DNA from 4 places in the Streptomyces sp. JW3 genome. Region 4 is predicted to be linked to each of the others. Evidence: riboswitches for the same ligand, from Rfam matches in the RefSeq annotation. Region 4 holds a riboswitch; each other region holds the start of a gene.
The links. A riboswitch is a leader RNA that binds a small molecule or an ion and turns the genes downstream of it on or off. The one in region 4 is predicted to bind cobalamin.
Positions count from the first base shown of each region.

Region 1: another riboswitch for cobalamin. It lies ahead of ACTT8P_RS20555 (ribonucleoside-diphosphate reductase subunit alpha); the one in region 4 lies ahead of ACTT8P_RS29175 (energy-coupling factor ABC transporter permease).
Region 2: another riboswitch for cobalamin. It lies ahead of ACTT8P_RS13695 (ABC transporter substrate-binding protein); the one in region 4 lies ahead of ACTT8P_RS29175 (energy-coupling factor ABC transporter permease).
Region 3: another riboswitch for cobalamin. It lies ahead of ACTT8P_RS28100 (ABC transporter substrate-binding protein); the one in region 4 lies ahead of ACTT8P_RS29175 (energy-coupling factor ABC transporter permease).

Region 1 is NZ_JBQOUX010000049.1:6,741-14,046, reverse strand. Features, by position in the region: gene ACTT8P_RS20560 (ribonucleotide-diphosphate reductase subunit beta) at 1-436, opposite strand, end outside; gene ACTT8P_RS20555 (ribonucleoside-diphosphate reductase subunit alpha) at 436-2,808, opposite strand; cobalamin riboswitch at 2,934-3,092, opposite strand; gene ACTT8P_RS20550 (GNAT family N-acetyltransferase) at 3,087-3,605, opposite strand; gene mctP (monocarboxylate uptake permease MctP) at 3,735-5,345, opposite strand; gene ACTT8P_RS20540 (DUF3311 domain-containing protein) at 5,342-5,599, opposite strand; gene ACTT8P_RS20535 (YbdD/YjiX family protein) at 5,719-5,898, opposite strand; gene ACTT8P_RS20530 (carbon starvation CstA family protein) at 5,891-7,306, opposite strand, start outside.
Region 2 is NZ_JBQOUX010000026.1:26,527-33,832, forward strand. Features, by position in the region: gene ACTT8P_RS13690 (ABC transporter substrate-binding protein) at 1-846, opposite strand, end outside; cobalamin riboswitch at 951-1,142, shown strand; partial or broken gene ACTT8P_RS13695 (ABC transporter substrate-binding protein) at 1,507-2,082, shown strand; gene ACTT8P_RS13700 (PepSY-associated TM helix domain-containing protein) at 2,280-3,749, shown strand; gene ACTT8P_RS13705 (DUF5134 domain-containing protein) at 3,746-4,402, shown strand; gene ACTT8P_RS13710 (hypothetical protein) at 4,518-4,778, shown strand; gene ACTT8P_RS13715 (heavy metal translocating P-type ATPase) at 4,778-7,075, shown strand; gene ACTT8P_RS13720 (copper chaperone PCu(A)C) at 7,072-7,306, shown strand, end outside.
Region 3 is NZ_JBQOUX010000085.1:12,235-19,540, forward strand. Features, by position in the region: gene ACTT8P_RS28085 (TetR/AcrR family transcriptional regulator) at 1-50, shown strand, start outside; gene ACTT8P_RS28090 (ABC transporter ATP-binding protein) at 7-831, opposite strand; gene ACTT8P_RS28095 (FecCD family ABC transporter permease) at 828-1,856, opposite strand; gene ACTT8P_RS28100 (ABC transporter substrate-binding protein) at 1,853-2,896, opposite strand; cobalamin riboswitch at 2,951-3,157, opposite strand; gene ACTT8P_RS28105 (acyltransferase domain-containing protein) at 3,152-4,126, opposite strand; gene ACTT8P_RS28110 (beta-ketoacyl-[acyl-carrier-protein] synthase family protein) at 4,324-5,601, opposite strand; gene ACTT8P_RS28115 (acyl carrier protein) at 5,610-5,888, opposite strand; gene ACTT8P_RS28120 (sporulation protein) at 6,198-7,211, opposite strand.
Region 4 is NZ_JBQOUX010000092.1:18,590-25,895, forward strand. Features, by position in the region: gene scpA (methylmalonyl-CoA mutase) at 1-71, opposite strand, end outside; gene ACTT8P_RS29155 (methylmalonyl-CoA mutase family protein) at 68-1,867, opposite strand; gene ACTT8P_RS29160 (energy-coupling factor ABC transporter ATP-binding protein) at 2,142-2,990, opposite strand; gene cbiQ (cobalt ECF transporter T component CbiQ) at 2,987-3,736, opposite strand; gene ACTT8P_RS29170 (energy-coupling factor ABC transporter substrate-binding protein) at 3,737-4,072, opposite strand; gene ACTT8P_RS29175 (energy-coupling factor ABC transporter permease) at 4,069-4,761, opposite strand; cobalamin riboswitch at 4,792-4,980, opposite strand; gene ACTT8P_RS29180 (potassium channel family protein) at 5,028-5,561, opposite strand; gene ACTT8P_RS29185 (DUF7144 family membrane protein) at 5,742-6,194, shown strand; gene ACTT8P_RS29190 (FAD-binding and (Fe-S)-binding domain-containing protein) at 6,236-7,306, opposite strand, start outside.

The DNA.
Region 1 (7,306 bases), on a different contig from region 4:
AGCAGAACTCGGCCTTCTCGCGGATCGAGGGGATGTTCTCCACGGCCGCGAAGGCGGCGGCGCGGTCGTCCGGGTCCGGGAGGTAGGTGTCCAGGAGCGTCAAGTAGAACTGGACGTGGACGGCCTCCTCGAAGAGCTGGCGGGAGAGGTAGAGCCGCGCCTCGGGGGAGTTGATGTGCTTGTAGAGGGTCAGCACCAGGTTGTTCGCCACGATCGAGTCGCCCGTCGCGAAGAAGGCGACCAGGCGGCCGATGAGGTGCTGTTCCTCGGGGGTCATCCTCGCGAGGTCGGTGACGTCCGAGTGGAGGTCGACCTCCTCCACGGTCCAGGTGTTCTTGATGGCGTCCCGGTAGCGCTCGTAGAAGTCGGGGTAGCGCATGGGGCGCAGGGTGAGCTCGAAGCCGGGGTCGAGGAGATTCTTGACGGCGGTGGTCATCACTGGCAGGCCTCGCAGGACTCGGGGTTTTCCAGGGAGCAGGCGACGGCGTCTTCGGCGGCCGGCGCGGACTGTGCCCGCGCGGCGCGGGCGATGCGGGTCGCCGGGCGGGAGCGCAGGTAGTACGTGGTCTTCAGGCCCTGCTTCCAGGCGTACGCGTACATCGAGGAGAGCTTGCCGATGGTGGGCGTCTGGAGGAACAGGTTCAGGGACTGGCCCTGGTCGAGGTACGGGGTGCGGGCGGCGGCCAGGTCGATCAGGGCGCGCTGCGGGATCTCCCACGCCGTGCGGTAGAGGCGGCGGACGTCCTCGGGGATCCAGTCGAAGTCCTGGACCGAGCCGTTCGCCTCGCGCAGCGCCTCGCGGGTGCGGGCGTCCCAGACACCGAGCCGCTTGAGGTCGTCCACCAGATAGGCGTTGACCTGGAGGAACTCGCCGGACAGCGTCTCGCGCTTGAACAGGTTGGACACCTGCGGCTCGATGCACTCGTAGACGCCCGCGAGGGACGCGATGGTGGCGGTGGGGGCGATGGCGAGGAGGAGGGCGTTGCGCAGTCCGGTCCGCGCGACGCGCTCGCGCAGCGCGGCCCAGCGCTCCGGCCAGGCCGGCGTCACCCCGTAGTGGTCGGGGTGCAGGACACCCCGGGCGGTACGGGTCTTCTCCCAGGCCGGCAGTGGGCCGCTGCGTTCGGCGAGATCCGCGGAGGTCTCGTAGGCGGTGAGCATGACGCGCTCGGCGATGCGGGTGGAGAGGGCCTTGGCCTCGGGGGAGTCGAAGGGCAGGCGGAGCCGGAAGAAGACGTCCTGGAGGCCCATCGCGCCGAGGCCGACGGGACGCCAGCGGGCGTTGGAGCGGCCCGCCTCCTCGGTCGGGTAGTAGTTGATGTCCACGACCCGGTCGAGGAAGGTGACGGCGGTGCGGACGGTCTCGTCCAGCCGCTCCCAGTCGATGCCGCCGCCTGTGCCGTGCACGCCGTCTGTGCCGTCCGTGCCGTCCACGACGAACGCGCCCAGGTTGAGCGAGCCCAGGTTGCAGACCGCCGTCTCGCCGTCGTCCGTGACCTCCAGGATCTCCGTGCAGAGGTTGGAGGAGTGGATGACGTGGCCCGGTTCGGCGGTCTGGTTGGCGGTGCGGTTGGCGGTGTCCTTGAAGGTCATCCAGCCGTTGCCGGTCTGCGCCAGGGTGCGCATCATGCGGCCGTACAGCTCGCGGGCGGGCAGGGTCCTGCGGGCCAGTCCCTCCGCCTCGGCCGCGCGGTAGGCCGCGTCGAACGCGTCGCCGTGGAGGTCGGGCAGCTCGGGGACGTCGGCGGGGGAGAAGAGGGACCAGTGCGCGTCCGTGTCGACGCGGCGCATGAACTCGTCCGGGATCCAGTGCGCGAGGTTCAGGTTGTGGGTGCGGCGGGCGTCCTCGCCGGTGTTGTCCCGCAGTTCGAGGAACTCCTCGATGTCGGCGTGCCAGGTCTCCAGGTAGACCGCCGCGGCGCCCTTGCGCCGGCCGCCCTGGTTGACGGCGGCGACGGAGGCGTCGAGCGTCTTCAGGAACGGGACGACACCGTTGGAGTGCCCGTTGGTGCCGCGGATCAGGGAACCCCGGGCGCGGATACGGGAGTAGGCGAGGCCGATGCCGCCGGCGTGCTTGGAGAGGCGGGCGACCTGGAGGTAACGCTCGTAGATCGAGTCCAGCTCGTCCTTCGGGGAGTCGAGGAGGTAGCAGGACGACATCTGGGCGTGCCGGGTGCCGGAGTTGAAGAGGGTCGGGGAGGAGGGGAGGTAGTCGAGGCGGCTCATCAGGCGGTAGAGCGCGGCCACTTCGTCGAGGGACCGGGGCGTCTCGTCCTCGGCGAGGCCGGCGGCGACGCGGAGCAGGAAGTGCTGGGGGGTCTCGATCACCTTGCGGGTGTGCGGGTGGCGCAGCAGGTAGCGGCTGTGCAGGGTGCGCAGGCCGAAGTAGCCGAAGCGGTCGTCGGCGGCGGGGTCGACGAGCGCGTCGAGGCGGTCCGCGTGCCGGCGTACGAACGCGGCCGTACGGTCGGCGATCAGGCCCTCGCGGTGGCCGGTGGCGACGGACCCGGTGAAGACGGTCACACCCTGGGAGGCGGCCTCGGCGCGCACGGTGAGCGTCAGCAGCCGGGCGGCCAGCCGCGAGTACGCCGGGTCCTCGGAGATCAGGCCGGCCGCGGCCTCCGTGGCCAGTTCCCGCAGCTCCGACTCGTCGGCCCGCGCGGAGCGGCCGCGCAGCGCGGCGGCGGCGACCCGGCCGGGGTCGGCGTCGGGGAGGTCGGCGGTCAGCGCGGTCAGGGTGCGCAGCAGGGCGGCACCGGGGCTGTCCGCGGGGGTGGCTGAGGCTGGTTCCGCTGGCGCGATGGTCATGTGGGGCACTCCCTCGCTCGGCACGGGGCCTGGCGGAGGAGGGCGGGAGGCAGCTCACGAGCGCGCGCGGCGTCGCGTCCACCGGCCCATTCCACGAGGCCCGGACGTCAGGCGCCCGGACCGGATGGCCGGGCGCACCGTCGGCAGGTACTCGGACTGGACCGGTGCGCGCAGGCACGCCGGTACACCGTTGCGGGACAGTTCCGGATTCGCACCGGATTCCCCTGCGGCGACAGCGAGCATGAGCATACATGTTGTGCCGTGCCGCTGACGCGACCCTAGATGTTGTGTCGGAGCTCCAGTTCGTAGGTGAGGAGCTTGATGTCGTCGAGCTCCGGGAGGGGGTTCCAGTCGCGGTGGGGGGTGCGGACGAAGCCGAGGCGTTCGTAGACGCGGTGGGCCGCGCGCATCGTCGCCTGGGTGGAGAGGATCAGGCGGTGGCAGCCGTCGGTCGCGCGGGCGCGGACCACGCAGGCGCGGACGAGGGCCTCGCCGATGCCTCGGCCGCGGGCCTCGTGGGCCACCGCGAGCATCCGTATCTCGGCCTCTCCCTCGCGGGCGAGGTCGGCCATCGGGCCGGGGGACGGGACGAAGGTGACGCCGCCGAGCACCTGGTCGTTCACCGCCGCGACCAGTACGTGTGCGGCGGCGGCGCGTTTCGCCACGTCGCGGAGTTCCGTCAGGTAGGCGTCGGACTCGCCGAAGTCCAGGAGGCCGTCGTGGAGATAGGCATGGGCGGTGAGGTCGCCGAGGGTCCGGTATTCGGTGGGATGGGCGGAACGGATCACGAAGTCCATGGCGGGAGTGTGCAGGGCAGCGGGCCGCCGTTTCGGTTCTTTTCGGCGGCCCGCCGCGGATTGCCTGTGGCTGGTCGCGTCCACGCGGCGGAGCCGCGGATCGACACAGCCCGCGTCCCGGGGAGCCTCTCAGTGGGCGGAGCCCGCGGTCGCCGGCGGCAGTTCCACCTCCACCCCCGGGTCGCCCGCGTCCGCCGTGTAGTCCTCCGGCCGGGTCTCGTCGACGCCGTCGGGGGCCTTGGCGGCGCGCAGGACGAAGGTGAGGACGACCGTCACCAGCACGTTCAGGACGAACGCCGTCGTACCGATGTAGCCGATCTCGCCGATGCCCGGGATCTCCTTGGAGGAGCCGCCGAAGTGCGCCTGCGTCGGCGAGGCGACGCCGTACGCCGCGAGCGTGCCGTAGACCATGCCGACCGCCCAGCCGGCCAGCAGCGCCCAGCGGTGGAACCAGCGCGTGAACAGACCGCCGACCAGGGCCGGGAAGGTCTGGAGGATCCAGATGCCGCCGAGCAGCTGGAAGTTGATCGCGACCGTCTTGTCCATGCCGAGGACGAAGACCAGCGCGCCCACCTTGACCAGCAGCGACACCAGCTTGGAGACCTTGGTCTCCTGCTCCGGCGTGGCGTCGGGCCTGAGGAAGTCCTTGTAGATGTTGCGGGTGAAGAGGTTGGCGGCCGCGATGGACATGATGGCCGCCGGGACCAGCGCGCCGATGCCGATCGCCGCGAACGCCACGCCCGCGAACCAGTCCGGGAACATGGTCTCGAACAGCTGCGGGATGGCGAGCTGGCCGTTCTCCACCTTGATGCCGGCCGCGATCGCCATGAAGCCCAGCAGCGCGAGCAGGCCCAGCATCAGGGAGTACAGCGGCAGGATCGTGGTGTTGCGGCGGATCACCTCACGGCTGCGCGAGGACAGCGTCGCGGTGATCGAGTGCGGGTACATGAACAGGGCGAGCGCCGAGCCGAGGGCCAGCGTGGCGTACGTCCACTGGCCGCCGTGGTCGGGGGTCAGCCCGCCCGCCCCCGCCGCCTCGAACTTGTCGCCGGCCGCCGCGAAGATGTCGTCGAACCCGCCCAGCTTGATCGGGATGTAGATGATGGCCACCGCGATCACGAGGTAGATCAGCGTGTCCTTGACGAACGCGATCAGCGCGGGCGCCCGCAGACCCGAGGAGTAGGTGTACGCGGCCAGTACACCGAAGGCGATCAGCAGCGGCAGGTCCTTGACGAACCAGTGGGTGTCCTCGCCGCCGCCGACGCCCATCACGTCCAGCACGGCCTGGATGCCGACCAGTTGCAGCGCGATGTACGGCATCGTCGCGAGGATGCCGGTGACGGCGACCGCCAGCGACAGGCCCTTCGAGCCGAACCGGCCGCGCACGAAGTCCGAGGTGGTCACGTACCCGTGCTTGTGCGAGACCGACCACAGCCGGGGCAGGAAGGTGAAGATCAGCGGGTAGACCAGGATCGTGTACGGCACCGCGAAGAAGCCGGAGGCGCCCGCCGCGTAGATCGCCGCCGGGACGGCGACGAAGGTGTACGCCGTGTAGAGGTCGCCGCCCAGCAGGAACCAGGTGACCCAGGTACCGAAGGAGCGTCCGCCCAGGCCCCATTCGTCGAGGCTGTGCTCGTTCTCGGCCCGGCGCCAGCGCGCGGCCAGGAAGCCCATCGCGGTGACGAGGACGAAGAAGAGGATGAAGACGGCGAGTGCCACGCCGTTCACGCCGTCGTTCACCTGCCCGCACCTCCCCGGCGGGCACGCTGGTCACGCTGCCGGAGCTTGTACGCGGTCATCGTCAGCGCCGTGGAGATCAGCACCCACGCCATCTGGTACCAGTAGAAGAACGGGATGCCGATGAAGGCCGGGTCGGTCTTCGCGTACGAACCGACCCACAGCATGGCCACGAACGGTGCGACGAGGCAGACGCCGATGACGACGCGCACCGGCGTCACCACCGGCTCTCTGCCCGTCCGAGCTGGTTGCGACATACGGCGGCTCCGTCCCCTCGTTGATCACCTGAAGTAACGCGCAGGCAATCTAGGTGACGGTGACACGACAGCGGAAGACCTCGTCCGTATATCGGTCCCGCGCCGGTCCGCGCGCGGTCTCAGCAGCAGCGGAAGCCCGTACGCGGGTCCGCCTCCCGCTGGTCCGTGCGCATGCGCTCGAAGTCGCGCCGGGACGGGATCCCGGCGTCCGGGCGGTGTGCGCGCAGGTGGGCGATGTAGCGGTCGTACGCCGACTCGTCGGTCAGCTCCCGCAGGTACCAGCGCACGGCCCTATACAGACGTCGCACGGCGGGCCTCCTCCTTCTCCTCGCGGGTCGGGATCAGTCCGGCCGGCGCCACGATGCCCGACTCGACGTGCGGTGCCTCGCTGAGGGTGGACAGCGCGGGGCGGCGGACATGCCATACGCAGACCCGCAGGGCGTCCGCGATCACGACCACGATCAGCAGGGCCAGTACGGCGGTCAGGACGCCGTCCACCGTGGAGTTGGTGACGACGGTGCGCATGTCGGCCATGGACTGGGCGGGGGCCAGCACCTCACCCCGGTCGATGGCGTCCTGGAAGACCTGGCGCTGCGTGAAGAAGCCGACCCTGGGGTCGCCGGAGAAGACCTTCTGCCAGCTCGCGGTCAGCGTCACCGTGGCGTCCCAGGCCAGCGGAATACCGGTGATCCAGGCCCACTTCAGGCGGCCGGACTTCACCAGCAGGGTGGTGCAGACGGCCAGCGCGACCGCCGCGAGGAGCTGGTTGGCGATGCCGAAGATCGGGAACAGCTGGTTGATGCCGCCGAGGGGTTCGTGGACGCCGACCCACAGGAAGTAGCCCCAGGCCCCGCAGACGAGCGCGCTGGTGATGACCAGGCCCGGCTTCCAGCTCACGTTCCGGAAGGACCGGTGGACGTTGCCCAGCATGTCCTGGAGCATGAACCGGCCCACCCGGGTGCCGGCGTCCACCGCGGTCAGGATGAACAGCGCCTCGAACATGATGGCGAAGTGGTACCAGAAGGCGCGCAGGCTCCCGCCCGTGACGTCGGAGAAGATCTGCGAGATGCCGATCGCGAGCGTCGGGGCGCCGCCCGTGCGGGAGAGCAGGCTCGACTCCTCGACGTCCTTCGCCGCCTGCGCCAGGTCGCCGGGGGAGATGGAGTAGCCCCAGCCGGTCACCACCTGCGACGCGTTCTGCACCGTGTCGCCGATGACGCCCGCCGGCGCGTTCATCGCGAAGTACAGGCCCGGGTCGATGACGCTCGCCGCCACCAGCGCCATCACCGCGACCGACGACTCCATCAGCATGGAGCCGTAGCCGATCATCCGGACCTGCGTCTCCTTCTGGATCATCTTGGGCGTGGTGCCCGAGGAGATCAGCGCGTGGAAGCCGGACAGCGCGCCGCAGGCGATGGTGATGAAGACGAACGGGAAGAGGGAGCCCGCGAAGACCGGGCCGTCGCCGCGCGAGGCGAAGTCGGTGACCGCGTCCATCTTCAGCGTCGGCAGCGAGATCACCACACCCAGCGCGAGCAGCGCGATGGTGCCGATCTTCAGGAAGGTGGAGAGGTAGTCGCGCGGCGCGAGCAGCATCCACACCGGCAGGATCGAGGCGATGAAGCCGTACGCCACCAGCCACACGACCAGGGTGGAGGGCGCGAGAGTGAAGGTGTCCGCCCAGGACGACTCGGCGACCCAGCGGCC
Region 2 (7,306 bases), on a different contig from region 4:
CTTCAGCGCGAACCCCTGCACACCGCTGCGCTCGGTCGCCACCACCCGCACCCGGCTGTCATGGGCGACCGTACGGGCGAAGGTGGGTGTCATCTCGTGCGCGAAGTGCACCTCACCGCTGCGGACGGCGGCGGCGCGGGCCTCGGACTCGGCGGACAGGATACGTATCACGTCCAGGTGCGGGGCGCCGTTCCAGTGGTCGTCGAAGCGGCGGCCGGTGAAGGTGCGCCCGGCCGTGAAGGCGACGAACCGGAACGGGCCGGTACCGACGGGCTTCGCCGGATCGTCCCAGCCGTCCCGGACGATCGGCGTGCCGGTCATCGCCAGCTGGCTGGGCAGCTCCGCGTCGGGCCGGTCGAGAGTGATCACCACGCCTCGCTTGCCGACCTTGCGGCAGTTGGCCAGATCGATGTGGGACAGGGAGTTCTTCGCCAAGTGGTCCGCGGCGTCCGGGTCGAGGATGCGGGACAGGCTGTACAGCACGTCGTCCGCACCGAGCACGTGCCCGTCGTGGAATCGGGCCTCGCGCAGCTCGAACCGCCACACTCGGGCCGCGTCGTCACTGGACCAGGAACGCGCCAGGCGCGGGACCGGCCGCAGGGCCGAGTCCAGCTCCACCAGCTTGTCGAAGACGGCCTTGTGCCGGGCGATGTCCACGAACTGCCGCTGCGCGTGCGGGTCCATGGTCTCCTTCACCCCGGCGCCGGGGAAGGCGGCGCTCAACGTGCCGCCCTTCTTCGGCGTGGAGGAAGCGGAACCGGCGGACGAGCAGCCGGGAAGCAGCAGCCCGGCGCCGGTCGCGGCCGCCGCGGCGAGCACACTCCGGCGAGTGGGGGTGACCGGCATGTGGGCGTACCTTCCTGCCTGTTGGGTTCCGGAATCACGGCACACGCATCCAATCCGTAATTGCAAGCTATGTGCAAGAGGGGTCGTTGTGGAACTGATCACTCAACTCCGCGTTGTCGTCGGGCATGATGCGCGGCGTACCCACGAGCGACGGGAACCAGGAAGCCGGTGCGAATCCGGCGCGGTCCCGCCACTGTGACCGGGGAGCGAACCCCACACGCCGCGGCCGCCCGGCCGGAAGGCGCGGCGAGCGGTGATCCGGCAGCCAGGAGACTGGCCCGTCGCCCTCACCGACCGTCCGGGGCGTGGACTCCCCAGGAGGAGGCGCGTGATGCGTGTCGGGAACCGGCGTACGGCCGGCGCGTCCGTCTGCCCTGGACCACCTTCGGCGACCAGGGGAAGGCCCCGCAGACATGACGTCCTCCTTCGCACGCCGCCGCCTGGTCACCGGGCCAGGTGCCCTCGTCGCCGGCGCCGCCCTCGCCAGCTGCTCCTCCGGTGGCGGTGACGGCGGCGGCTCGTCGGGCGGCCGCCGGTTGCGGGCCGCGTTCAGTGCCGGCGGCTCGCAGGAGACCCTCGACCCGCACATCTCCTCGCTCTTCGTCGACCAGGCCCGCGCCAAAGCCCTGTTCGAACAGCGTCCTGACGTACAAGGACGACATGTCCGTGCAGGCCCGGCTCGCAGAGCGCTGGGAGAGCGACCGGTCCGGCAGCCGCTGGACGATACGGCTGCGCTCCGCCGCCCGCTTCCACGACGGCGGCCAGGTCACCGCCGCCGACGTGCTGTGGAACTACCGGCGCATAGCCGACCCCGCCACCGGTGCCTCCGCCCAGCAGCTGTTCACCCGGGTCGACTTCGGCGCGAGCACCGCCAAGGCCGCGAGCTGACCCTCGTACCGAAGGAGCCCGACTTCGAGTTCCCCGCCGCTCCTGGCGCCTCCGGCACCGAGATCGTCCCCGAGGATACGAAGGACTTCACGAAGCCCGTCGGCTCCGGGCCCTTCCGGGTACCGCTCCTTCACGCCGGGCGGCAACGCCCTGTTCACCGCGTGGGGCGACCACTGGGGCGGCGGCCCGCGCGTCGAGAAACTGAAGTTCGTGCCCGTCAACGACGAACGGGCCCGGCTCAACGCCCTGCTGTCCGGGCAGGTGCACTACGCCCATGATCTGACGGCGTCCTCCGCGAGCCGCGTCGCCGACCGGGACGGGTTCGCCGTGCTGCGCAGCAACCCATGACAGGGCCCTCATCGCGCCGGTGGCCCAGCGTCGGCTGCGAGTCGCCGACGGACGGGCCGAGGAGCGCGCCACGCCCACGCCTGACGAGTTGACGTGACGCCAGTCACAACATCGTGGGGAACTCCCGCCGTCACGCGCCCGACTACTGCACCGGACGACCGAAGACGGCGGTAGCCGTTCCGGCAGAGAGGACCGTCATGACGGAGAGCCGTGCGGCGCGGGAGACGACCAGTGCCACCACCACGGAGCCGCCGCCGGGCGCGCCGGACCCGGAACCGGCACCCGCGTCGTCCGGGAAACAGGTCACGGCCGCACCGGCCATGTCCTGGAACGCCCTGCGCCCACTGCTGCTGCGACTGCACTTCTACGCGGGTGTCCTCATCGGCCCGTTCCTGCTCGTCGCGGCGGTCACCGGGCTGCTGTACACGGCGACACCCCAGATAGAGGCGATCGTCTACCGGCACGAACTGCACGTGACCCCCGAGGGCGAGCCCGACGCGCTGTCGGCGCAGGTGGCCGCCGCGCGCGAGGCGGTACCCGAGGGGACGCTGGTGTCGGTGACCCCGGCGCCCGGCCGGGACGACAGCACCAGGGTCGTCTTCGAGAAACCCGGGCTGCCGGACAACTGCACGCAGACCGCGTTCGTGAACCCGTACACCAGTGAAGTACTGGGTCAGGAACGCACCTTCGCCGGCTGGTGGATGCCGGTGCGGGCCTGGGTGGACGGCCTGCACCGGCACCTCAACGTCGGCGAACCCGGGCGGGTCTACAGCGAGATCGCCGCGAGCTGGCTGTGGGTGGAGATACTCGGCGGCCTCGCCCTGTGGCTGACGACCCCCCGCGCCCACAACCGCGTCCGGCGGGTGTTCGTCCCGCAGCGCGGGCCGAAGGGACGCAAGCGCACCATGTCCTGGCACGCCGTGGTCGGTGTGTGGGCCTCGGTCGGTCTGCTCGGGCTGTCCGTCACCGGCATGACCTGGTCCACGTACGCGGGAGCGAGCATCGGGGAGATCCAGTCGGCGTTGGCAGGACCCAGCCCGGCCCTCGCCACGGACCTGCCCACCGCCGGGAAGAACTCCGGCACCGGGTCGGGGCCGGCGGCCGACGTCGGCATCGACGCGGTCGTGGCCTCCGCGCACGAGGCCGGACTGCGCGGAGTGATGAATGTGTCGCCGCCGACGAAGGACCAGGTCACGTACGTGGTCAAGGAGAACACCCGCAGTTGGCCCGAGCGCCATGACACCGTGGCTGTCGACCCCGCCACCGGCGAGGTCACGGACCGCACGTACTGGGCCGACTACCCGTTCCTCGCCAAGTTGACCAGCTGGGGCATCGATGCCCACATGGGCCTGCTGTTCGGCCTGGCCAACCAGATCGTCCTCGCCCTGCTCGCCATCGCCCTCATCGGCATGCTCCTGTGGGGCTACCGCATGTGGTGGCTGCGCAGGCCCACCCGCACCGAGGGGCTCGCACTCGGGAGGGCGCCCGCACGCGGGGCCTGGCGGCGGCTGCCGGGCCGGTTCCTCGCACCCGCCGTCCTGGTCACCGCCGTGATCGGCTACTACCTACCGCTGTTCGGCCTGCCCCTGCTGGGCTTCCTCGCCGTCGACCTGGTCGCCGGCTCCCTGCGCCGGCGCCGTGCCGCCCGGACGGGGGCGTCCGCATGATCAACGCGACCGGTCTGAGGTGGATCCTCACAGCCCTGTTCGTCCTGCCCACCCTTTACGCGCTGTGGCTCGCGGCGACATCGGGCCGCTCGGTACCCAGCCGGGTGGGTCACCTCCTGCACGCCGTCATGGGCGCCGCGATGGCGGCGATGACCTGGCCCTGGGGCATGGGCCTTCCCGTCACTCCACAGGCCGTCCTCTTCTCGGCGGGAGCGGTGTGGTTCGCGGCCACCGCCGCGTTCCGCTCCCCGGCGACGGACCAACTGCGGGCACGTCTGCTCGCCTCGGTCCCGCACGTCGTCATGATGCTCGCCATGGCGTGGATGGCGGCCGTGATGGACGGCTCCGCGACGGCGTCCGGCGGCTCCGGGGCCGGGCACCACGACATGGCGGGAATGGACATGTCCGGCTCGGGCGCGCTCGGCATGATGTCGCTGACCGGTGCGGGAGAGCGGTGGACCGCCGCGCTCCTGGCCCTCGTCCTCACCGTGCTCGGGTTGCTGTGGCTGTCCCAGGCGTTCGACCGGGGGCGCGTCGCCACACCGTCGGCGCGGGGCACCGTCGTCCTGGTCGCCGACGGCGTGGCGGCCGAACCGGCCTGTCACGCGGCGATGGCCCTGGGCATGGCGGTGATGTTCGTCCTCATGCTGTGACGCAGCCCACGACCGGTCGCCGGAACTCGGAGATCCGTCGGCACGACTACTGGAGCGGTACGGCTACGACTGCCACGTTGGCAGGACGGCTCGACGTGACCAGGAAAGGCCGGGCATGACCGATGGTCCGCTGTCACCCCGCCCCGTCGGCGTGACCGCACGCAGATTTCTCCCTCCTCCCGCGCTCTGCGGCTTCCTGCTGCTGCTCGTGCTGGTGTTCGCGGTGTCCTATGCCGTCGGTACGGCGGCCGGTCCCGTGGCGCCGGGCATGCACGGCACCGGCGGATCCGGCGGATCCGGCGGCGGAGGCGACGGCGACGGTACCGGTGGCGGCATGGAGGACATGCCGGGCATGAGCCACGGGAGCGGTGAGTGATGGCCGGCGAACCGACGGCGAGTCTCACTGTCACGGATCTCACCGTCGGCGGGATGACCTGCGCGGCCTGTGTGCGGCGGGTGGAGAAGAAGCTCGCCAAGCTGGAGGGCGTCACGGCCACGGTCAACCTGGCCACGGGGCTCGCCCGGGTCAGCCATCCCGCCGGGGTGGCTCCCGCGGACCTCGTCGCAGCCGTCGAACAGGCCGGTTACCAGGCCGCGCTGCCCACGCCGTCGCCCGACGCCGGCACGGCCGCCGAGGAGACGGACGCGGGCGCCGCCGAAGCCCGCCGCGAGCGGGAACGGCTGCTGGTCACGGCGCTGCTGGCGGTGCCGGTGCTGGTGCTGTCGATGGTCCCGGCGCTGCAGTTCCGCAACTGGCAGTGGCTGTGCTTCATGCTGGCCGCCCCGGTCGCGGTGTGGAGCGCCTGGCCGTTCCACAGCAGGGCCCTGCGGGGGCTGCGGCACTCCTCGGCCACCATGGACACCCTCGTCTCGCTCGGCGTCGCGGCCTCCTTCTCCTGGTCGGTGTACGCCCTGTTCCTCGGCGGAGCCGGCGAGCCCGGGATGCGGATGTCGTTCAGCCTGCTGCCCTCCGCGTCCGAGGGCATGGTGCACCTCTACCTCGAAGCCGCGGTGAGCGTCCCGCTGTTCGTGCTGACCGGGCGGTACCTGGAGACACGGGCGAAGCGGGGAACCGGGGCGGCGCTGCGGTCGCTGGCGGAACTGGCCGCCAAGCAGGTGACCGTACGCGACGAGAACGGCGAACGGACGGTCCCCGTCGAGCAGTTGCGGGTGGGACAGGTCTTCCTGGTACGGCCCGGTGAGCGGGTCGCCACCGACGGGCGCGTCACGGACGGCGGTTCGGCCGTGGACCTGTCCCTGGTCACCGGCGAGAGCGAGCCGGTGGAGGTGGGGCCGGGCTCGGCCCTGATCGGCGGGGCCGTCAACGCGGGCGGCCTGCTGCTCGTCGAGGCCACGGCGGTCGGCGCGGACACTCAGCTGGCCCGGATCACCCGGCTCGTCACCGAGGCGCAGGCCGGCAAGGCGCGGGCCCAGCGGCTCGCCGACGCCGTCGCCGGGGTGTTCGTCCCCGCCGTCCTGGCCGTCGCCGTGACGGTCCTGGGTTTCTGGCTGGGTGCCGGCGCCGACTCCCAGGCGGCCCTCACGGCCTGTGTGGCCGTCCTCGTCGTGGCCTGCCCCTGTGCCCTGGGCCTGGCGACGCCGACCGCCCTGATGGCCGCCACCGGGCGCGGAGCCCAGCTCGGCGTGCTGGTGAGCGGACCGCAGACACTGGAGGCACTCCAGCACGTGGACACCGTCGTCCTGGACAAGACCGGCACGCTGACCACCGGCCACATGACGGTGGCCGAGGTGACCGTACCGCCCGGCTCCCTCGACAAGGACCAAGTGGTGCGCCTGGCGGGGGCGGTCGAGCAGGGCTCCGAACATCCGATCGGTCGGGCGGTCGTCGCGTACGCTCGACGCGCGTCGGCCGCCGGACCGCTGCCGGACGTCACGGACTTCGCCGCGACGCCGGGCCACGGGGTCAGCGGCCGGGTCGAAGGCCACGCCGTCGAGGTGGGCGCACCGGGGGACAAGCTGCCGCGCGCACTGGCCAAGGCACTGACCGCGGCCGAGGAGGCCGCGCACACACCCGTCCTGGTCACGGTCGACGGCCGGGCCAAGGCGCTGATCGCCGTCGGCGACCTGCTGCGCCCCGACGCCTACCGTGCCGTGGACCGGCTGCGCCGGCTCGGCATCCGCCCCGTGCTCGCCACCGGCGACCGCAGGGCGCCCGCCGCGGCCGTCGCGGCCGCCCTGCGGATCGACGAGGTGCACGCCCGCCGCACGCCCGAGGGCAAGGCCGCCCTGGTACGGGAACTGCGGGAGGAGGGCGCCCGGGTCGCCGTGGTCGGCGACGGGGTGAACGACGCCGCCGCGCTCGCCGCCGCCGACCTCGGCATCGCCATGGGCAGCGGCACCGACGTGGCCATCGGCGCGGCCGATCTCACCCTGGCCCGCGGGGACATCGAGGCGCTCGTCGACGCGGTCCGCCTCGCGCGGCGCACCCTGGGCACCATCCGGACCAACCTCGTCTGGGCGTTCGGCTACAACGCCGTCACCGTGCCGTTGGCGATGGTGGGACTGCTCGACCCGATGGTCGCCGCCGCGGCGATGTCGCTGAGTTCGGTACTGGTGGTCGGCAACAGCCTGCGGCTGCGCGGCTGGGAGCCCTCACCGGCCCGAGTCCGCGGCCATCAGGCCGGGCGTGGCCGCAAGGCGGGTGTCCGATGAGGTGGCTCACCGACCGGGTGTCCGCGCTCGGGCGTGCGGACCGGCGACGGCTGCGCGACGGAGCGCTCGCCGCCCTGGTGCCCGTCGCGGCGTGCAGCGTGACACTGGGCGCCCTGACCACGTGGGTCGGCACGGGCCGCGCCGGCACGCCGGCGCGCGTCGACGTCGTGCACGGTCTCGTCCTCCTGCCGTCCGAGGGGGCCGCGGAGACCGCGGCGTTCTTCGACATCA
Region 3 (7,306 bases), on a different contig from region 4:
GCTATCTCACCGGCGGGGCGGCTGTGTCGCGCGGCGCAGGAAGCGGATGACCGGGTGGCCGGGGCCGTCGGTGACCTCGGCGCGGACGCCGTAGACACGTTCGATGAGGGACGGGGTCAGGACGTCGCCCGGGACGCCCTCCGCGACGGTCCGGCCCTCGCTGAGCACGAGGACGCGGTCGCAGTACATCGCCGCGAGGTTGAGGTCGTGCAGTGCGACGACGGTGGTGACGGGCAGGCCCACCACCAGTTCCAGCAGGTCCAGTTGGTGCTGGATGTCGAGGTGGTTGGTGGGTTCGTCCAGCAGCAGTTCGCGTGGTTCCTGGGCGAGCGCGCGGGCGATCTGGGCGCGCTGGCGTTCGCCGCCGGACAAGGTGTGCCAGGACTGGCCGGCCCGGTCGGTGAGGCCGGTGCGGTCGAGGGCGGCGGCGACGGCGCGGGCGTCCGCGGCCGATCCGGCCGCCCAGGGGCGGCGGTGCGGGACCCGGCCGAGGGCGACGACGTCCCGGACGGTCAGTTCGGTCTGGGTGTCGGCGTGCTGTTCGACGGTGGCGAGGCGGCGGGCCGCGCTCCGGCGGCCGACTTCGGCCAGCGGCCGGCCGTCGAGAGTGACCACGCCGGCGGCGGGGCGCAGCACCCCCGCCAGCAGTCTGAGCAGGGTGGACTTGCCCGACCCGTTGGGGCCGAGCAGACCGACCGTCTCGCCCGGGCGCGGGGCGAGGCTGACACCGTCCACCACGAGCCGCCCGCCGGCCCGCCGGCCCACGCGGTCGGCGCGCAGCCCGCCGGCGGCGGGGGCGGTTTTCAGGCCGGCCGCCTCCGAGTCGTTCACGACCGCCGCCTCCCCCGGTAGAGGACGGCCACGAACGCGGGTACGCCGATGAGGGAGGTCACCACTCCCACCGGGATCTCCTGCGGGTCGAGGACGGTACGGGCCAGGGTGTCCACCCAGACCAGGAAGACCGCGCCGGTCAGCACGGTGACCGGCAGCAGCCGGGCGTGGCCGGCGCCGGTGAGCGCGCGGGTGGCGTGCGGCAGCACCAGCCCGACGAAGCCGATCGCCCCGGCGCAGCTGACCAGGGCGGCGGTGAGCAGGGCGGTGGCGCACAGCAGTACGAGCCGGGTCCGGGCCACCCGCACGCCGAGGCTCGCGGCGGCCTCCTCGCCGAAGGTGAACGCGTCCAGGGTGGCCGAGTGGACCAGACAGACCACCAGTACGGCGGCCAGCACCCCGGCGCACAGCAGTACGTCGGTCCAGCCGGCCCCGGTGAGCGAGCCCAGCAGCCAGAACATCACGCCCCGGGTGGTCTCGGCGTCCGCCGACGTCAGTACCGTGAACGAGGTCAGCGCGGAGAACAGCTGCATGGCGGCCACCCCGGACAGCACGACCCGGTCGACGCTGCCGCCGAGGCTGTGGCTGAGCAGCAGCACCAGCGCGAAGGAGACCAGGGCGCCGACGAACGCCCCGGCGGACAGCGACACCGCTCCCCCGCCCACGCCGAGCACGATCACCGCGACCGCGCCGGTCGAGGCGCCGGAGGAGACGCCGAGGACGAACGGGTCGGCCAGCGGGTTGCGCAGCAGGGACTGCATGACCGCCCCGCACAGCGCGAGGCCCGCGCCGCACACCGCGGCCAGCAGGGTGCGCGGCATCCGCAGGTCCCACACGATGCCGTCGCGCAGCGGGGCCAGCGCGCCCTCGCCCAGCCCCAGATGGGCGGCGACCGAGGCCCAGACGTCGGCCGTGGAGATGTCGGCCGGTCCGATGGTCACCGCGACGGCGACCGACACCACGAGCGCGGCCAGTCCGGCCGCGGTGAGCAAGGGGGTCCGGAGGCCGGCCGGTATGCCGCTCACTTGGCGAACCCGAGGTCCCGCAGCCCTTCGGCCACCTTCTCGATGCCCTCCACGGTGCGGATGGACGGGTTCATCGCCTGCCCGCTGAGCAGCACGTACCGCTTCTTCCGCACGGCTGTGAGGTTGCGGGTGGCCGGGTTGGTCTCCAGGAACTCGATCTTGGCTGCGGCGGTCTCCGCGGTCTGCGACTTCCGGGTCAGGTCGCCGAGGACGATGACGTCGGGGTCGCGGTCGGCGACGGTCTCCCAGTTGATCTGGGGCCATTCGTCGTGGGTGTCGGAGAAGACGTTCCGGGCGCCGAGGGCGCGGGTGATGGCGCCGGGGGCACCGCAGCACCCGGCGAGGTAGGGCGCCTGGGAGTTGGCGAACCAGTACATGAGGGAGACGTCGGACACCGCCAGACCGTCCGTGGCCGCACGGACCCGTTCCTTGAGCCGCTTCACGAGCGCGTCGCCGCGCTGGTCGACGCCGAAGGCGCGGGCCAGGTCGTGTATCTCGCCGTACACCGTGCCGAGGGTGAGCGGGGTGGCGCGGGAGCCGTCGCCGCCGCTGTCGTTGTCCTTGCCGGCGCCGCAGTCGGCCGGGGAGACGTACGTCGGCACGCCCAGCTTCTCGAACTGTTCGCGGGTGGCGACCCCGCCGGTGCCGAGCGTGGAGACGAAGGAGGCGGTGACGAAGTCGGGTCCGGCGTCCAGGACCTTCTCGAAGGAGGGGGCGTTGTCGGCCAGCCGGGGCACCCCGGCGTTCGCCTTCGCCAGGTCCTTCGGCACCGGGTCGGTCCAGGTGGCGGTGCCGGCCAGCCGGTCGGCGAGTCCGAGGGAGAGGAGGATCTCGGTGCTGCCCTGGTTGAGGGAGACGGCGTGCCTCGGCGCCGACTTCAGGGTGACGGTGTGGCCGCAGTTCTGGAGGGTCACCGGGTATCCGGCGGCGGAGGCGCCTGCGGACGTCCCCTGCGTTCCGGCGGTGCCGCACGCGGTGAGCAGCAGCAGGCAGGTGGACAGGAGCGCGGCGGAACGGGGGGTGGAACGGAGCACGGGCATGCCTCGGGTGTCGGGGCTCTGGACGCGGAGCCTGGCCTGTGGTCGACCTCCGCGCGGGGCGCGGAGGTGCCAGCAGGTCTTCGGACTCGGGTTCGTCCGGACGAGGCGCCTTCCCAGGACGGTGCCCCGCCGTCGCGCGGTGCTCGTCCCAGTGGCATCAGTGCCCCGCCCGTCCCCCTCACCGCTGCGCGTCAGTTCCGGATTCGCACCGGATTCCCTGACCACCGGGGTGGTGGCGTGACTGGCCCCGACAGACTACCAAGCACCCTGGCCGGGGCGGTGCGGCGGGGCGACGGCGGCCAGCCGCTGCCGTATCCGCTCCGCGCCGACCGGGGTGCGCAGCGGCGCGGCGGTCGCGCAGCCCGGCAGTCCGACCTTGACCAGGGCGCTCAGCAGAGCCCGGGGGCCGCTGTCGATGTAGGTGGTGAAACCGGCCCCGCGCAGGGCGCGCAGGGCGCGGTGCAGGGCCATGGGTTCGGTGAGGTGGGCGGCGGCGGCGGTGCGCAGTTGGGCGGGGGTCGCGGCCCAGCGCCCCGCCGTGGTGTGCACGGCGAGCGCGGGCCGGGCGATCGGCTGGGCCCGCAGCAGCCCGCGGAAGGACCGGTGCACCTCCCCCAGCAGCGGATGGTGGAAGGCGGTGCGGCTGGCCAGCCGGGTCACCCGGTGCCCGCCGTCCAGCAGCGCCCGCTCCAGGTGCGCGAGCTGGGCGTCGGGGCCGGCGAGGACCACCTGGGCGGGCGCGTTGCGGGCGGCGATCCGGACCTGCGCGGTGCCACAGGTACGGATCAGGCGGGCCGCCCGGTCGGCGTCGGCGTCGGTGGCCACCATGCCGGCCGCCGGCAGTCCGGCGGTCCGCAGCAGCCGGTCCCGGACGCGCAGCAGTTGGACGCCCTGGCGCACCGTGACGGCCCCCGCGACGGTGAGGGCCGCCAGGTCTCCGACGCTGTGCCCGAGGACCGCGTCGACCCGGGGGCCGGCCAGGTCCAGCAGGACGGTGGCGGCGGCCACCACCGCGGCGTACGTGGCCAGGTCGAAGCCGAGGGGGTCCGTGCGCAGGAGTTCCTCGGGGCCGGGGGCGTCCTCCTCGGTGAGGAGCCGGCCGACGGGCAGGGCGCCGGGGCGGCGGCCTGGCGCGTGGGCGTCCACGGTCGCCAGCACCTCGGCGACCGCGGGCACCTCGCGCAGGTGGCGCAGGGCGCCGGGGAGGTAGGCGCCCTGGCCGGGACACATCAGTACGGTGCGGGGCCGATCCGCCGGCACCGCACCGCCGGCGGCGCTCAGGGGGAGAGCGGCGGTGGGCGGACCGCTCGCGGAACGGACGCCGGCGGGCGACCCGCTCGTGGTACGGCCGCTCACCGGCGGGCCGCTCACCGGATGTTGACTCAGGGAACGTTGCTGCATGGGACGCTGCCTCATGGGGCGTTGGCTCATGAACCGGTCGTGAAGGCCAGCGCGACGTTGTGTCCGCCGAAACCAATGCTGGTGCTGAGGGCCGCCAGCGGTCCCGCCGGCAGGGGTTCGGGGTCGCGGCCGACCACGTTCAGCTCGATCGCCGGGTCCACGCGTTCCAAGCTGCGGGTGGGCGGCGCGGTTCTGTCCCGCAGGGCGAGGACGGTGGTGACCGCCTCGATGGCACCGGCGGCGCCCAGCGTGTGCCCGAGGGCCGCCTTGGTCGCGCTGACCGTCACGTCGTCCAGCACCTTCCCGAACGCCATGTGCAGCGCCTGCGCCTCGCTGAGGTCGCCGACCGGCGTCGAGGTGGCATGCGCGTTGACGTGCCGGACCTCCTCCGGGAAGAGCCCCGCGTCACCGAGGGCGGCGGTCACGGCGGCCGCGCAGCCCGTCCCGCCCGGCGCCGGCTGGGCGACGTGGTGGCTGTCGTTGGTGATGCCGGCGCCGGTCAGCCGGCAGTGCACCCGGGCACCGCGGGCCGCCGCGTGCCCGGCGCTCTCCACCACGAGGATGCCGGCCCCCTCCCCCATCACGAAGCCGTCGCGGTCGGCGTCGAAGGGACGGGACGCCCGCTCGGGGTCGTCGCACCGCCGGGACAGGGCCCGCAGCCGGGCGAACCCGGCGAAGATCAGCGGATGCAGACCGGCCTCCGCGCCGCCCGCGATCACCACGTCGGCGCGGTCCTGACGGATCAGGGCGAGGGCCTGGGCGAGCGCCTCCGCGCCGGACGCGCAGGCACTGACCGGGGTGTGCACGCCGGAGGTGGCGCCGACCAAAAGCCCCACCTCGGCGGCGGCGTGGTTGGGCAGCATGACCGGGATGGCCCGGGGGCTGACCCGGTCCGGGCCGCCCGTCTCCAGTCTGCGGTTCTGGTCCAGGATGCTGAGGAACCCGCCCAGCCCCACCCCGACGACGACCACCACCCGCGAGCCGCTCCCGGCGAGTGCCTTGCCGTCGGGCAGTCCGGCGTCGCTCAGTGCCTCCCGCGCGGCGACCAGGGCGAACTGCGCGGAACGGTCGCAGTGCGCGGCCTTCGCGGGGGACAGCACCGAGCCGGGGTCCACGGCGGCGGGTGCCGCGAGATAGACCTGGGACGGTCCGTCCGGCGGACCGTAGTCGATGCTCTCGACACCGCAGGCGCCGCCCAGCAGCGCCGCCCAGGTGGACGGGACGTCACCGCCCAGTGCCGTGGTCATGCCCAGCCCCGTGACGACCGCGGCGGCCGGCGCGCCGCGGTCCGGCGCCGCCCTCAACTGTGGGCTCACGCGGCGCCGCCGGCCGGGGCGGGGACCAAGGAGGAGAGATGGTCGACGATCTCACGGACCGTGGTCAGCCGCGCCGCGTCGTCCACCGGCACCTGGACCTGCCAGCGGTCCTCGATCGCGGCGACCAGTTCCAGCAGCGCCAGTGAGTCGACGCCGAGGTCGTCCTTCAGGACGCTGTCGTAACCGACCTCCTCGGCGGACACGTCCTCGACGGTGACGGCCAGCAGTTCCCGCAGCTGGTCGAAGAGTTCACGGTCGTCGGCGGTGGGCGGCATGGGGTGTTCCTCCTTGGTCGTCGGCACGCGGCGCACCCGGGCACGGGCCGGCCGAAACGCCGCCCGCACCGGGTACTCCGACGCGGCACCGGCACCTGCCGGATGCACGCCGACAGCCTTTCCGACCATCCGGAACGATAAGCGCCGTTTGCAAAGGAACAGCGGAGCAGCCGGAGCACGCGAGGGGCGTGCCGCAACTCCCTTGCCGCCCCCGTGCGTTCGGGCGCCCCGTACCGCACCGAGGGTACGGAGCGGCCCGCGCGTAAAGGAGGAAGCGCTCCGCCGCGCCGCGCTGTCACCGGCGGCGGCTCACTCCTCGGACTCCTCGCCGCCCTCGTCGTCGCCCTCGTCGTCGCCCTCGAAGAAGTCGCCGATCTCGTCGACGACTTCGGCCGCGACCATCCCGCCGACGACGCCGACCGCCAGGCCCGCGGCCCCGGCGGCGACGGCGGTGCCGATGCCCGGCCCGGAGCGGTGCCCGTCGTGGTGGTGCTCCTCGTGGCCGTGGTGGCCGTGGGGGTCGTGGTGACCGTACGAGGCGTGCGCACCGTAGGCGGCCCGGTGGTCGATCAGCTGCCGGATCCAGCCGTCCACCTCGGCGCTCCAGTCGCGGACGTCGTGGTGGCCGACGGTGAAGCGGGTGAGGGCGTCTTGCCCCTCGGAGAGGAACCCGCCGCGCTTGTCGGCCTCCAGCACGATCTCCAGGCCGCCGGGGTGGGCGAGGAAGGTCAGCTCGATCTCGTTGACCTGGTGGGCGTACTGCGGGGCCGGGATCAGCTCGATCTCCTGGTAGAAGGGCAGTTGCTGCCCGGTGCCGCCGATCCGGCCGTACTCCAGGTCGGCGGAGCGGAAGCCGAAGCCGAGCTGTCCCAGCGCCTCCAGGACCGCCTCCTGGGCGGGCAGCGGGGCCACGGTGAGCTGGTCGAGGTCCCCCTTGTCGCGGGCGCCCGCCACCGACAGTTCGGTGCGCACGCCGAGCACGACGCCGAGGCCCTGTCCGTACAGCTCGGTGACCGGGGTCTCCCACGGCAGCGTCACACCGAACGGCACGGCGCGCTCCTCGCCCTCGGCGAGCCGGAATCCGCCGCCGACCACGAACCGGTCGAAGGCGACCACGCCCTCGCTCTCGCCCTCGGCGTGCTCGGCCTCGACCCGCGCCACCAGTTCCAGCGTGATGTGCTCGATGTCGAAGTCGGCGGTGCCGCCCCTGAGCCGGACCTCGCCGCTGAGCACGGCACCGGGACGGGCCGCGCCCGGGGCGAGGACCGTGTCGACCGTGGGCCCGCCCACGCCGAGCGAGCCGAGCAGTCGTTTGAACACCATCGTGGCGTCCACTCCTTCATGTGACGTCATGTTCTACGTGCATGTAGAAGACTAGAGGCAGAAGAGCGGTCGGCGGCACCCGAGTTGGGCCGGCC
Region 4 (7,306 bases):
CGCCATTCGTCGGCGCCGGCGTCGGCGGACGGCGTGCCCAGTTCGATCCCGGAGAAGTCGGGGACGGTCATCGGGACACTCCCATACGGTCGAGCATGGCGGTCAGCACGGACACGGCGTCACAGCCGGCGAAGACGTACGTGTCGACGCCCTCGTACGGTCCCGGGCGGCCGGCCAGGAACAGGTGCCCGGCGCCCGCCGCCCGCAACCGCGCGGCGGCGCCGGCGGCCTGCTCCGCGTAGAGCGCGTCGCTGGAGCACAGGCACGCCTCCCGCGCCCCGCTCTCCTCGAAGGCGCCCCCGGTGACGGTCTCGATGCCGCCCGCCTGGAACAGGTTGGCGGCGAAGGAGAGCCGGGCGGTGTGCGCGGCGGCCGGGCCGAGCGCGGCCAGATACACCCGCGGCCGGGTCCCGGTGGTGGCGAGGTGGGCGTCGGAGCGGGCCCGCAGCGCCTCGAACGCCTCGTCCCGGCGCACCCGGGGCAGCCCGCCGGACGGCGGCTCGGGCGCGGGGGCGCGGACCACCGGCTCCTCGGCGAGGTGCGGGAACTTGCTCACCCCGGTGACCGGTTCCCGCCGGGTGGCGAGCCGCGCGCCGCGCGCCGCCCAGGTCGCGGCCAGCCGGTCCCCGACCATCCCCGAGCGCAGGGCCGCCGCCTGCCCCCCGCCGCGCTCGATCTCCTGGAAGAACTCCCAGGCGGCGTGGGCGAGTTCGTCGGTCAGCCGTTCCACGTACCAGGAACCACCCGCCGGGTCGATCACCTGGGACAGGTGCGACTCCTCGATCAGGACGGTGGAGGTGTTGCGGGCGATCCGGCGGGCGAACGCGTCCGGCAGGCCCAGCGCGTCGTCGAACGGCAGCACCGTCACGGCGTCCGCGCCGCCCACCCCGGCGGCCAGCGCGGCGACGGTGGTGCGCAACATGTTCACCCACGGGTCGCGGCGGGCCATCATCACCGGCGAGGTCACCGCGTGCTGGAGCTGTCCACCCGCCCGGGGCGCCCCGCAGACCTCGGCCACCCGCGCCCACAGCCGCCGGGCCGCGCGCAGCTTGGCGATGGTCAGGAACTGGTCGGCACTCGCCGCGTACCGGAACTCCAGCAGCCCGCAGGCTTGTTCCGCGCTCAGCCCGGCGGTGCCGGTCAGCTCGCGCAGATACGCCACCCCGGTCGCCAGCGCGCAGCCCAGCTCCTGCGCCGCCGACCCGCCGGCCTCGTGGTACGGCAGCGCGTCCACGGTCAGCGCCCGCAGCCCCGGGAACCTCTCGGCGCGCTCCCGGACCGCCGCCCAGGCGACGTCGTACGGCCGTCCCGCGCGCGCCTCGTGGCCCAGCGGGTCGGCGCCCAGGGTGCCGCGCACCGCCTCGGGGGCGACGCCCCGCTCCTCGTACAGCGCGAGCAACCGCCGCGCCGCCGCCTCGGACTCCGCGCCGGCGTCCAGGGCGACGGGCGCCAGGTCCAGGTGGACGCCGTCCAGGGCGTCGGCGAGGGACGCGGCCGGGAGGCCGGCCAGCCACAGGGAGGTGACGCCGTTCTCCAGGTCGGCCAGGACCGCGCCCCGGTCCGCGACCGTGTGCCGCTGGCGCACGTCCCAGCCGCCGGCCGTGTGCCCCGCGGCCCGGCCACCGCGCACGAAGGGCGCGAAGCCGGGCAGTCCGGCGGCGGGCGCGGTGTCCCGGGAGGTGTAGAGGGGCCGGATGCGCAGCCCGTCTTCCAGCGCGGTGGAGAGCGTCTGCTCCGCCTCGGCGTCGTCCGAGAACTCCTTGCCGGACTTGCGCAGGACACCCGCCACGAGGTGCTGCCACTGCTCATGTGTCGCGTCAGGGAACTCGGCCGCCAGCGGGAGCCCGTCGTCAGGCAGGACCGTCATGCTCGGATGCTAGGGCAGGACGGCGGACGGGCAGCAGAGGGCACACTTGTGACCTTGTTCTCTTCGACGGTGTGATGTGGGACGCTCGTCCGTCCGGGGGGAGCGGTGTGTGACGTGCGTCACCGGGTCAGGGGGCTCGGGGCCCTTAGCGCATTCCGGGCCGCCGGGCCCGTCGCACGCTGCTGCCCGGTCGGCACGGTCCGCTCCCGCGTGGCCCGCGCCCGCACCGCGCTGATCCGCTCCCTGTCGGCGGCCGACCCCGGCATGGCGGTCCTCAAGGGCTGAGCGGCAGGCCCGGCACCACCGCCGCCAGCTCCTCCGCCGTACGCGGCCCCGGTGCCGTGTCCGGCAGCAGGCCCCGCGCGCGCAGCAGCCGGGCCGCCGCGACGCCCCACGGCAGCCGCAGGCCCGCACGGGACAGCAGGTCCGTGCGGGCCAGCAGCGCGGCGGCCGGCCCGGTGCGCACGCCGTCCGGGGTGAGCAGCGCCGCGTCGTCGGCCCAGCGCAGGGCCAGGTCGACGTCGTGGGTGGCCATGACGACGGTGGTGCCGCCGGCCCGCAGCCGGTCGAGGGTGGCCAGCAGCCGTTCCTGGCCGTCCGGGTCGAGCCCGGCGGTCGGCTCGTCGAGGATCAGCACCCTCGGCCGCATCGCCACCGCCCCGGCGATCGCGGCCCGCTTGCGCTGCCCGTAGGACAGCAGGTGGGTGGGCCGGTCGGCGAGCGCCGTGATGTCCAGGGCGGCGAGGGCCTCGGCGACCCGGAGCCGGGCCTCGGCGTCCGGCAGACCGAGATTGAGCGGTCCGAACGACACGTCCTGGGCGACGGACGCGGCGAAGAGCTGGTCGTCCGGGTCCTGCACCACCGCCTGCACGGTGGTCCGCAGCCGGGTCAGCCCCTTGCGGCCGTACGTCACCGGCTCCCCGCGGACCGTCAACTGCCCTCCCTCCGGCCGCAGTCCGCCGCTCAGCAGCCGCATCAGTGTGGTCTTGCCGCTGCCGTTGCGGCCCAGCAGAGCCAGGGCCCGCCCCTCGCGCACCTCGAAGTCCAGCCCGTCGAGCACGGCCGGACCGTCCTCGTAGCCGAAGGACGCGCCGCGCAGGGCGAGGAGTGCCGGTTCGCTCATGTCAGCGGACCTCTCAGGACGCAGGTGAGCGCGGTCAGCGCCGTGAGCAGGGCGAGGCTCGCCGCCGTGAAGGGGCCGGAGACCCGGGCCGCGGGCACCAGGACCCGCAGGGTGCCGTCGTAGCCGCGGCCGGCGAGTCCGGTCTGGAGCCGCGCCGCCCGGTCGAAGGCCCGTACGAACGCGGTGGCGCCGAGCCCGCCCAGCGAACGCCAGGCCGCGGCCCGCGTGGTGTGCCCGAGCCGCGCGGCCTGCGAGGCGCGGACGCGGCGTACCGAGTCCAGGAGCAGGAAACTCATCCGGTACGTCACCAGCGCCACGTCCACCACCGGGGCCGGCACCCCGGCCCGCACCAGCCGGGGCAGCAGGTCGGACATCGGGGTGGTGAAGGCGAACAGCAGCACGCCGAGCGAGCCGGCCGAGGTGCGCAGCAGCAGTTCACCGGCGCGCACCGGGCCGTCGGCGGCCAGGCCCAGGAAGGGGCCCGGACCGCCGACCCGCACCAGCAGCGGCAGCGCGCCCGTCACACAGAACCCCAGCGGCACCCGGTACGCCCGCCACAGCCGCCGGGCCGGCACCCCGGCCGGGCCGAGCAGCACGGTCAGCGCCGTCACCAGCACCAGCGCGGCACCCGGCCAGGGCGGCAGCGAGACCGCCAGCACCGTGAGGCCGAGGGCGAGCACGGCCTTGTCCACCGGGTGCCGGCGGCGCCAGCGGCTGCTGTGCGCCGCCGCGTCGATCGGCAGCACTCAGGCGTCCTCGGACGCGGCCGAGCGGGCCAGGGCCCGGTCCGCACCCTGTCGCCGGCCCCGGCGCAGCCCGAAGTAGTACGCCAGCACGCCCGCGCCGAGCGCCGCCTGCACGGCGAACAGCGCCGACTCGATCTCCCCGGACGGGGGTTCGTACAGGGGCGAGAACCACGGTTCGTAGTCCGGGTCGATGTCGGTGATCGCGGTCTCCGCCTCGGCGTCGGACCCGGCGAACGGCTCCGCCTTGTGGTCGCCGAGCCCCAGCACCAGCGGCAGCACGGCCAGCGCGGCCACCGCGAGCAGCAGCAGGAGGTTGATCTTCGTGTTCCGCTTCACCGGGCCACCGCCCCGCGCGGCTTTGGGTGTGTCAACAGCACGCCGAGCCGGGTGAGTTCCCCCTTGCTGGACTGCACCAGCAGCCGCATCACCAGCACCGTCAGCAGCCCCTCGCTCACCGCGAGCGGGATCTGCGTGACCGCGAAGATGGACCCGAACTTGCCGAGCGCGCCCCAGAACCCGCTGCCCGGGTCGGGGAAGGCCAGCGCCAGCTGCACACTGGTGACGCAGTACGTGACCAGGTCGGCGACGAACGCGCCGCAGAACACCGTGACCATCAGCGGCACCTCGAAGCGGCGCAGCAGCCGGTAGCAGGCGTAGCCCGCCCAGGGGCCGGCGATCGCCATGGAGAAGACGTTGGCGCCGAGCGTGGTCAGCCCGCCGTGCGCCAGCAGCAGCGCCTGGAACAGCAGGGTGATCGTGCCGAGCACCGCCATGATCGGCGGGCGGAACAGGATCGCGCCGAGCCCGGTGCCGGTGGGGTGGGAGCAGCTCCCGGTCACCGACGGCAGTTTCAGGGCGGACAGGACGAACGTGAAGGCCCCGGCGGCACCGAGGAGCAGGGTGCTCTCCGGATGCTCGCGGACCTCACGGGTGAGGGAACGTACTCCGTGGACGACGAACGGCGCGGACGCGACACCCCAGGCGATCGCGTGCGCCGGAGGCAGGAAACCCTCGGCTATGTGCATGACTCGGCAGACCCTCTCCAGCACCTCGTGGATGGACGACGCGCCTTGGCCGGTCTCCTGGCTGACGGGTACCACCGCCCGAACTCCGCCTTCCCGGGTCCGTGAGGACCCAGTGGCCGCCCCCTCGCGAGGGGCTGGAGCCGGACTTCCCGATCACAGTGGCGAGGGCCGCACCGGTGTCGCACCGATTTCCCGTTCACCAAGGCGTGGCGACAGTAGTGCTCGGGGCGGGGTGGTGACAAGCACGCCCCGGGGCCCGTACGTCGTCATGGGCGGCGGGTCACCAGGTCGCGCACCCGCTCGCTCAGTGCCGTAGCGGCGGCCGTCAGGAAGACGAACGTGTACAGGATCTGCACGACGGTCACCACCCGCGCGGTCTGTCCGCGCGGCGTGATGTCCCCGTAGCCGACGGTGGCGAGAGTGACCACGGTGAAGTACAGGGCGTCCACCCGGGTGCGCAGCCCGTGGAACTCCCCGGGCTGCTTGGCGAGGGTGTAGTAGGCGGCGGCGAAGGTGTGCACGGACAGCAGGATCAGCAGCGTGATGGCCAGTCCCGGGCGGGTCTCCGGGCGGCCGGTGAGGACGTGGTGCACCTGGCGCAGCAGCAGGACGGCGACGCCGGCGAGGACGAGGGCGAACAGCAGCCAGCTCAGGCCGGGGCGGTGCGGTCCCAGTTCGTCGAGCGGGAGCAGGAAGTAGGCCGCCACCACCGTGACCACCGTGCCGCCGGTCCACAGCAGCCAGGACCGGGCGGTGGTCCACACCGCTCGGGGCCCGCGTGCGCTGCCCGGCGTGGTCATGGGGTCCTCCGGCGTGTTCCGCCCGTGCCTGCCGTCGCCAGTCAACGCGAGGGCACCCGGGGCCGCATGTTCTGCGCCGTAAACCCGCTCCGACCTCCTTCACTCGTTCGGCGTATCCCGCGTGGTCGTCGGCGGCGGTCCGGCACAGGCTCGGAGGAACCGTGAGAAGGGATCACCCTCATGACCCAGCACGCCGCACCGAACCCCGGTGCCTCCTCGTCCGCGCGTCCCGCCGCCCGGCACCAAGGCTGGGTGACCGGGGGTGTCGTCTTCGCGGGCGTCCTGATGCTGATCAACGGCGCCCTCGCGGTGCTCCAGGGCATCGCGGCGATCGCCGAGGACGACGTGTACGCCCGGATCGGCACGTACGTCTACGAGATGAACCTGACCGGCTGGGGCATCCTGCACGTCGTGCTCGGCGCGCTGGTCCTGGTCACCGGGTTCGGGCTGCTCAGGGACATGGCGTGGGCCCGCTTCACCGGCATCGCGCTGGCCTCGCTCAGCCTCGTCGCGCAGTTCCTTTTCCTGCCGTACGCGCCCGTGTGGTCGGTGATCCAGATGGCGATCGACGTCTTCGTGATCTGGGCGCTGGCCAGCCGGCAGGACGAGACGAGTCCGGGCCGCGCGGTCTGACCGCACCCGGCCGGTCGGCGCAGGCGCCGCCACCGCCGTGCTCAACGGCGGTGGCGGCGTCGTGCCAGCAGGGCGGCCGTCGCTCCCGCTGCGGCCAGCCCGGCCGCCCCGGCGCCCGTCAGGGCCAGCGCCCGTGCCGTCCGGGACGGGGGCGCGGGGCGGGCGCCCGGCGCGACGCCGTACGCGCTGCCCGGACCGTCGTCCGGCGCGTCGGCCGGCCCGGCCGGGAGCGCGTCGGCCAGCAGTTCCGCCAGGTGCACGCCCTCGTGGCCGCCGCTGTCGAACTCGTGGATCTGGGTGCGGCAGCTGAAGCCGTCGGCCAGCACGACCGTCGCGGCGTTTTCGGCGCGCAGCCGGGGCAGCAGCACCCGTTCCGCGCACGCCTCGCTGACGTCGAGGTGGCCGCGTTCGAAGCCGAAGTTGCCGGCCAGTCCGCAGCAGCCGGAGTCCAGGCGTTCGGCGGCCACACCGGCCCGGCGCAGCAGTTCCCGGTCGGCGTCCCAGCCGGTGACCGCGTGCTGGTGGCAGTGCACCTGGGCGACCGCCCGCGCCGACCGCTCGGGCACCTGGGGCGGTCGGTAGCCGGGGGAGTGCTCGGTGAGCAGTTCGGCCAGCGTCACCGTCTGGTCGCGCAGCCGCCGTACGTCGTGGTCGCCGGGGAACAGCTCCGCCGCGTCCGCCCGGAAGACCGCCGTACAGCTCGGCTCCAGGGCCACCACCAGGCCGCCCGCCCGGACGTGCTCCGCCAGCGCCCGCACGGTGCGGGCCAGGACCCGTTCGGCGACGCCGAGCTGGCCGGTGGAGATCCAGGTCAGCCCGCAGCACAGCGCGCCGTCCCGCGGCAGCTCCACCCGCCAGCCCGCCTGTTCCAGGACCCGTACGGCGGCCCGTCCGATGTGCGGGTGGAAGTGGTCGGTGAAGGTGTCCGGCCACAGCAGCACCGTGCCGCGCGCCCCGTCGCCGGCGGGCCGGTGCCGCGCGAACCACCGCCGGAACGTCTCCGGCGCGAACAGCGGCACCTCCCGGTCCGCCACCCCGGCCACCGCGCGCGCCGCCCGCGCCAGCAGCGGGGCGTGGCTCAGCGCGTTGACGGCCGGCGCCAGCCGGGCCCG